Regions from separate parts of the Rhodopseudomonas palustris HaA2 genome, predicted to be linked through region 2. Evidence: predicted binding sites of a transcription regulator. Region 2 holds the regulator's gene; each other region holds the start of a gene.

Region 1 (2,266 bases), 780 kb from region 2:
AACACCTCGATTCAGGCATCAGGATCGTCGTCCCGATCATGGGCGTGCCGTTCTGGCGCGAGGATTGCGCTGTCAAGGCCGAGACCGTCTCGGTGCGGTTCGAGGAAGGCCAGCCGGTCGCGCTGAACGGCAAGACGTTCGCCGATCCGGTCGCGCTGTTCCTCGAGGCCAATGCGATCGGCGGCCGGCACGGGCTCGGCATGAGCGACCAGATCGAGAACCGCATCATCGAGGCCAAGAGCCGCGGCATCTACGAGGCGCCGGGCATGGCGCTGCTGCACATCGCCTATGAGCGTCTCGTCACCGGCATCCACAACGAAGACACCATCGAGCAGTATCGCATCAGCGGCATGAAGCTCGGCCGCCTGCTGTATCAGGGTCGCTGGTTCGACTCGCAGGCCTTGATGCTGCGCGAGACGGCGCAGCGCTGGGTGGCGCGCGCCATCACCGGCGAGGTCACGCTCGAGCTGCGCCGCGGCAACGACTACTCGATCCTCAACACGCAGAGCCCGAATCTGACCTATGCGCCGGAGCGGCTCAGCATGGAGAAGGTCGAGGACGCGCCGTTCACGCCGGGCGATCGCATCGGCCAGCTGACGATGCGCAACCTCGATATCGCCGACACCCGCGCCAAGCTGGACATCTTCGCCAAGGCCGGCCTGCTGTCGGCCGGCGAGGGCTCGCACATCCCGAAGCTCGAAAACGACAAGGGCTGAGGCGGCCCACCTTCAACGTCATTCCGGGGCGCACGCAGCGAAGCTGCGGGCGAACCCGGAATCCCGAAGTTCAGGGCACCTCGCGGTCGGACGCAGAACAGTTCGGGATTCCGGGCTCGCGCGGAGCCTGTCATCGGGCCGGCCGAAGGCCGGACCCGGTGGCGCGCCCCGGAATGACGCAAGTGGTCAATCGTAGTGATCAGGCGCGCGTCCCGGAATGACTGCCGCTGCTAAACACCGTCATCGAACCGTCATTTGCCGCTCATACGGTCCGCGCTCCGATTTGGAGCCGTTCCCATGATGCGTTTCGCCACGACCTTTTTTGCCTTGCTGGTGTCGACTTCGTTCGCCGCGGCGCAGACGATCTATCCGATCGACCGCGCCGAAATTCTGGCCGGCGCCCGGTTCGATCTCAAGGTCGAATTCGCCGGCGAAGTCTCCGCCGACAAGGCGACGCTGACCGTCAACGGCACGGATGCCGCAGCGGTGTTCGGCAAGGCTCCGGAGCTGATCGCGCGCGAGGACGGCCGACCGCAATCGGCGCTGCTGCTGCGCGACGTCGCGCTCGACAAACCCGGCGCCTACACGGTCGAGGCCGGCGACGGCGCGGACCGCCGCAGCGTCGGCTGGACGGTGTACGACACTGGGCCGCGCAAGGCCAAGAACGTCATCCTGTTCATCGGCGACGGGCTGTCGCCCGCGCATCGCGTCGCTGCGCGATTGCTGTCGAAGGGCATCAAGGAAGGCCGCGCCGGCGGCAAGCTGGCGATCGACGACATGCCGCAGATGGCGCTGGTGTCGACCGCCGGCAGCGATTCGATCATCACCGATTCCGCCAATGCGGCGAGCGCCTACGCCACCGGCCACAAGGCCGCGGTCAATGCGATGGGCGTCTATGCCGACCGCACCGCGAGCCCGCTCGACGATCCCAGGGTCGAGACGCTGGCGTCGCTGGCGAAGCGGCGGCTGGGACTTGCGATCGGCATCGTCACCAATACCGAGGTGGAAGACGCCACGCCCGCGGCGGTGATCGCCCATACCCGCCGTCGCGCCGCGTATGACGACATCGTCGCGCAGTTCTTTGCCGCAAGTCCCGACGTGCTGATGGGCGGCGGCGCCGCGTATTTCCTGCCGAAGAGCGCGCAGGGCAAGCGCAAGGACGACGTCGACTATCTGGCGAAGTTCCGCGACGCCGGCTACGCGGTCGCCACCAGTGCGACCGAGCTGGCCGCGGCCGGCAAGCCCGACACGCGAAAACTGCTCGGCCTGTTCGCGCCCGGCAACATGGACGGCGTGCTCGATCGCCGCTTCCTGAAAGGCGGCGGCGTCGCGAAGAATCCGGATCAGCCCGATCTGACCGAGCAGGTCGCGGTCGCGCTCGACGTCCTGTCGAAGAACGAGGCCGGCTTCTTCTTGATGGTCGAATCCGGGATGATCGACAAATACGCCCACGCGCTCGACATGGAGCGCGCGGTCTACGACACCATCATGCTCGACAATGCGGTGCGGCAAACGCGCGACTGGGCCAAGGCACGCGGCGACGACACGCT
Region 2 (2,266 bases):
CACGATCGCCATCGTCACCCACAACATGCAGCAGGCGGCGCGCGTCTCGGAATCGACCGCCTTCATGTATCTCGGCGAACTGATCGAATTCGGTCCGACCGACAAGATCTTCACCTCGCCGAACGACCGGCGCACCCAGGACTACATCACCGGCCGGTTCGGCTGACGCGCCAGGCGCGAGGAGAATGAATATGGGCTTCGAGCACACCACCAAGGCGTTCGACGGCGACCTGCAGGAGCTGACCCGGATGGTCGCCGAGATGGGCGGCCTGGCCGAGCGCCAGATCGTCGATTCGGTCGACGCGCTGGTCCGGCGCGACGTCGCACTCGGCGCCCGCGTCGTCGCGGCCGATTCCGAGATCGACCAGATGCAGCGCGTCATCGAGGAGCGCGCCGTGCTGACGATCGCGCGGCGGCAGCCGATGGCGGTCGACCTGCGCGAGATCGTCGGCGCGATGCGCGTCGCCACTGATCTCGAGCGGATCGGCGACCTGTCGAAGAACATCGCCAAGCGGGTCAACGCGATCGACAGCGACTTCCACCCGCTGAAGCTGATCCGCGGCCTCGAGCACATGACCGACCTGGTGCAGTCGCAGGTCAAGTCGGTGCTGGACGCCTACACCGCGCACGACCTGCCGGCCGCGATGGTGGTGTGGAACGGCGACGAGGAAGTCGACGCGATCTGCACCTCGCTGTTCCGCGAGCTCTTGACCTACATGATGGAAGATCCGCGCAACATCTCGTTCTGCATCCACCTGATGTTCTGCGCCAAGAACATCGAGCGGATCGGCGATCACGCCACCAACATCGCCGAGACGGTGTTCTACATGGTCGAGGGCGAGCAGCTTCTCGAAAAGCGCCCGAAGGGCGACATGACGACTTTCGCCAACGCGACGCCGGGCAACTGACGCGCAGGACGGCGGGATGCGGAGCGCATCCCGGATACGCTCGACTGAAGACGAGGACGACACATGGGTGCGCGCATTCTGGTGGTTGAAGACGAGGAAGCGCTGACCACGCTGCTGCGATACAATCTCGAATCCGACGGCTACGACGTCGAAACCGTCGCCCGCGGCGACGATGCCGACACACGGATGAAGGAGCGGCTGCCGGATCTGGTGGTGCTGGACTGGATGCTGCCGGGTCTCTCCGGCATCGAACTGTGCCGCCGGCTGCGGGCGCGGACCGACACCAAGCAGTTGCCGATCATCATGTTGACCGCGCGCGGCGAGGAGAGCGAACGCGTCCGCGGCCTCGCCACCGGCGCCGACGACTACATCGTCAAGCCGTTCTCGGTGCCGGAACTGCTGGCGCGGGTGAAGGGTCTGCTGCGTCGCGCCGCACCCGAGCGGCTCGCCACCGTGCTGACCTATGGCGATCTCGAACTCGACCGCGACAAGCGCCGCGTCGCGCGCAGCGGCCGGCCGATCGATCTCGGCCCGACCGAATATCGCCTGCTCGAATTCTTCCTGGAGCATCCCGGCCGGGTGTTCAGCCGCGAGCAACTGCTCGACGGCGTCTGGGGCCGCGACATCTACATCGACGAGCGCACCGTCGACGTCCACATCGGCCGTCTGCGCAAGCTGCTCAATCCGGGCCGCGAGCAGGACCCGATCCGCACCGTGCGCGGCGCCGGCTACGCGCTCGACGATCGCTTCGCCAAGGTGGAGTAAGCGCGAAGCGCTTCAACAGGAGCAAGTCGGTAGCCCGCATGAGCGCATCGCCATGCGGGGTTCGAGCGGTGCCTCCCGCATATCGCTGCGCTCATGCGGGCTACGGGTTTTGACGCCCACGGCATCCGATTCACACCCCAGCCGTCATCCTCCGCGAAAGCGGAGGATCCAGTATTCCCGAGTGTTGGTGAGAATGAACGGGCGCTCCGGGTGACTGGATCGCCCGGTCGAGCCGGGCGAGGACCGTCGGGAGCGCGTGCCGGGCAGAAACGCTCGCAGCGCGTTCCGGGCCAGAACGGGTGCCGCGCGGTGGCGGCATTGCCCCGCGCAGAGGCGTGATTACCGCGTCGTCTTCGGCGCCTGCCGCCGGCGGTCACCGACCGGCTGATAGGCGATGCGCGAGTGATGCGCGCAATACGGCAGGCCGGGCAGCGATTTGCCGCCGCAGAAGAAGAACTCGGGGCTCGACGGATCGCCGACCGGCCAGTGGCAGGTGGCTTCGTTGAGTTCGAGCAGCGACAGCCGCTGGTTCATCGGTACGACGTTGTCGATCGCGATCGGATCGGGCTCGGCCTCGACCTCGAACACATGCG
Region 3 (2,266 bases), 2.6 Mb from region 2:
AGTTTCGGTGAGGGCATCGCGGTGCAGTGCCTGCAGCGCGTCGATGCCGGCCTGCCGACGGGCGGACTCGGCATTCAGCCCGGCTTCGTATTGCGCGATTTTCGCATAGATCGGCTGATTGGCGGCGACGCGGTCGGCCTCGATCTTCTCGTTGATGGTGCCGGAGAAGATCGCCAGTTCCAGGAACATCGCGATCACCCAAGCCAGCCCGAACGACATCAACAGGCGGATGCCGACCCGGACGAAGCGCCACGCGGTCTGCCTGGCTTCGGCGCTCGACTGGATCGGCGCGGTATTCCACAGCGTGCCCTGATAGAACCAGTCCGATTGGCACAGCGCGCGGTCGAACATCAGCACGGTGAGCGCGATCACGCCGGAGACCAGCAGCCGGGTCCAAACGCTCGCGATCATGTAGCCGGTGGCGTGATACGAGACGCCGAGCACGACGATGAAGGACAGGCAGAGCGAGGCGCCGAGATGCGCGGCCCACAGCTTGTCCGAGGCCGGGCAGGTCGAGAGCGTCTTGCGATCGACGCCGGCGATGACACCAAGTGCACGTTGAATCATGGCCGCCCAAATTCTGCGGTGATGTGCGCCGCGGTTCGAAGTGACAGGTCGATGCGAGTCTAACAGAGCGTCCGACAATTCAATACGCAGTGCGGCGGACGGCCGCCGCCGATCTGTTCTCAGCTCGGCTCAACAATGACTGCTAAGTCGCGATAGTCAGGCGAGAACTCGGTCGCCGAGACGGCAGCGATCGTGGCGCGTATCGGCCTCAAAAAATTCCTGTGAGGTGTCGTTGACGGGATCATGTTCTGCCCCCCGATACCGTTGCGGATCGCGTGTTCGGCAGCCGACACGGCTGGACGCCTTCAAGTGATTCGCACCGGGCGCGAACCCGGGCGGCGGGGCGCGGCGTCGCGGTGTCGGCGTCTGCAGGTGGGCGAATGTCGAAAAATTTGCACCCCATCGCCGGGTTGCGCGTCTTGCGAATGGGCGGTTGCCTGCCATCGCCCGAAATGATTTATGACGTTCCTGTGACGCGGGCAGCGCCCGGGCCCCAGTCCCGTCAATCGGATAACTCTAAATGTTGCGCTACTTTCGAGCCCTTCTGCCGAGGGAGGAACGGTTTTTCGACCTGTTCGACCGCCACGCCCAGACGGTCGTCAAGGGGGGCCTGGCGTTGCAGGACATGCTGCGAGGCGGCGACGAGACGCTGGTGCATTGCCAACGCGTCAGCCATTTCGAGGCCGAGGCCGACGGCATCACCCGCGAGGTCCTGACCGCGGTGCGCCGCACCTTCATCACCCCGTTCGACCGCGTCGACATCAAGAACCTGATCACCTCGATGGATGACGCCATCGACCAGATGCAGCAGACCGCCAAGGCGGTGATCCTGTTCGAGGTCCGCGAATTCGAGCCGCCGATGCGCGAGATCGGGACGCTGCTGGTCGAAAGCGCCAATCTGGTCGGCAAGGCGTTGCCGCTGATGAAATCGATCGGCCGGAATCTGCAGATGCTGACGGCGATGACCGAGGAGATCACCAAGCTCGAGGGTCGCGTCGACGATCTGCACGACATCGGCCTGAAGGAGCTGTTCCTCAAGCACCGCGACGCCAACGCCATGGACTTCATCGTCGGCGCCGAAATCTACGACCATCTCGAGAAGGTCGCCGATCGGTTCGACGACGTCGCCAACGAGATCAACAGCATCGTCATCGAGCAAGTCTAGGGCAGGGCCGCATTGTGGATGCTTCGATCGGACTGCCGATTCTGGTCGGATTGATCGCCGTCGCCCTGCTGTTCGACTTTCTGAACGGCCTGCACGACGCCGCCAATTCGATCGCCACCATCGTCTCGACCCGGGTGCTGCGGCCGCAATACGCCGTGTTCTGGGCGGCGTTCTTCAATTTCATCGCCTTCCTGGTGTTCGGCCTGCACGTCGCCAACACCATCGGCACCGGCATCATCGAGCCGAGCGTGATCGACGCTTCGGTGATTTTCGCAGCGCTGGTCGGCGCGATCGTCTGGAACGTCGTCACCTGGGGGCTCGGGATTCCGTCGAGCTCGTCGCACGCGCTGATCGGCGGGCTGCTCGGCGCCGGCCTCGCCAAGGCCGGGCTGTCGGCGGCGCTGTGGAGCGGCTTGTCCAAGGCGCTGCTGGCGATCGTGCTGTCGCCGCTGGTCGGCTTCCTGCTGGCGCTGGTGCTGGTCGCGATCGTGTCCTGGGCCTCGGTGCGCTCGACGCCGTTCGCCGTCGACCGCG

What was found. Region 2 encodes PhoB, which activates phosphate uptake and scavenging genes when phosphate is short. Its sites were predicted from a motif close to TGTCATNNANCTGTCAT; they were not measured.
Region 1: RPB_RS00445 (alkaline phosphatase) is a predicted target of PhoB. The motif match lies at 955-971, and genes of this name have one in related genera.
Region 3: RPB_RS15940 (DUF47 domain-containing protein) is a predicted target of PhoB. The motif match lies at 1,027-1,043, and genes of this name have one in related genera.

What each region holds. Positions count from the first base shown of each region.
Region 1 is NC_007778.1:95,265-97,530, reverse strand. Features, by position in the region: gene argG (argininosuccinate synthase) at 1-716, shown strand, start outside; gene RPB_RS00445 (alkaline phosphatase) at 1,014-2,266, shown strand, end outside.
Region 2 is NC_007778.1:873,558-875,823, forward strand. Features, by position in the region: gene pstB (phosphate ABC transporter ATP-binding protein PstB) at 1-166, shown strand, start outside; gene phoU (phosphate signaling complex protein PhoU) at 192-908, shown strand; gene phoB (phosphate regulon transcriptional regulator PhoB) at 972-1,673, shown strand; gene RPB_RS03975 (GcrA family cell cycle regulator) at 2,013-2,266, opposite strand, start outside.
Region 3 is NC_007778.1:3,617,514-3,619,779, reverse strand. Features, by position in the region: gene RPB_RS15945 (DUF4407 domain-containing protein) at 1-567, opposite strand, end outside; gene RPB_RS15940 (DUF47 domain-containing protein) at 1,088-1,732, shown strand; gene RPB_RS15935 (inorganic phosphate transporter) at 1,747-2,266, shown strand, end outside.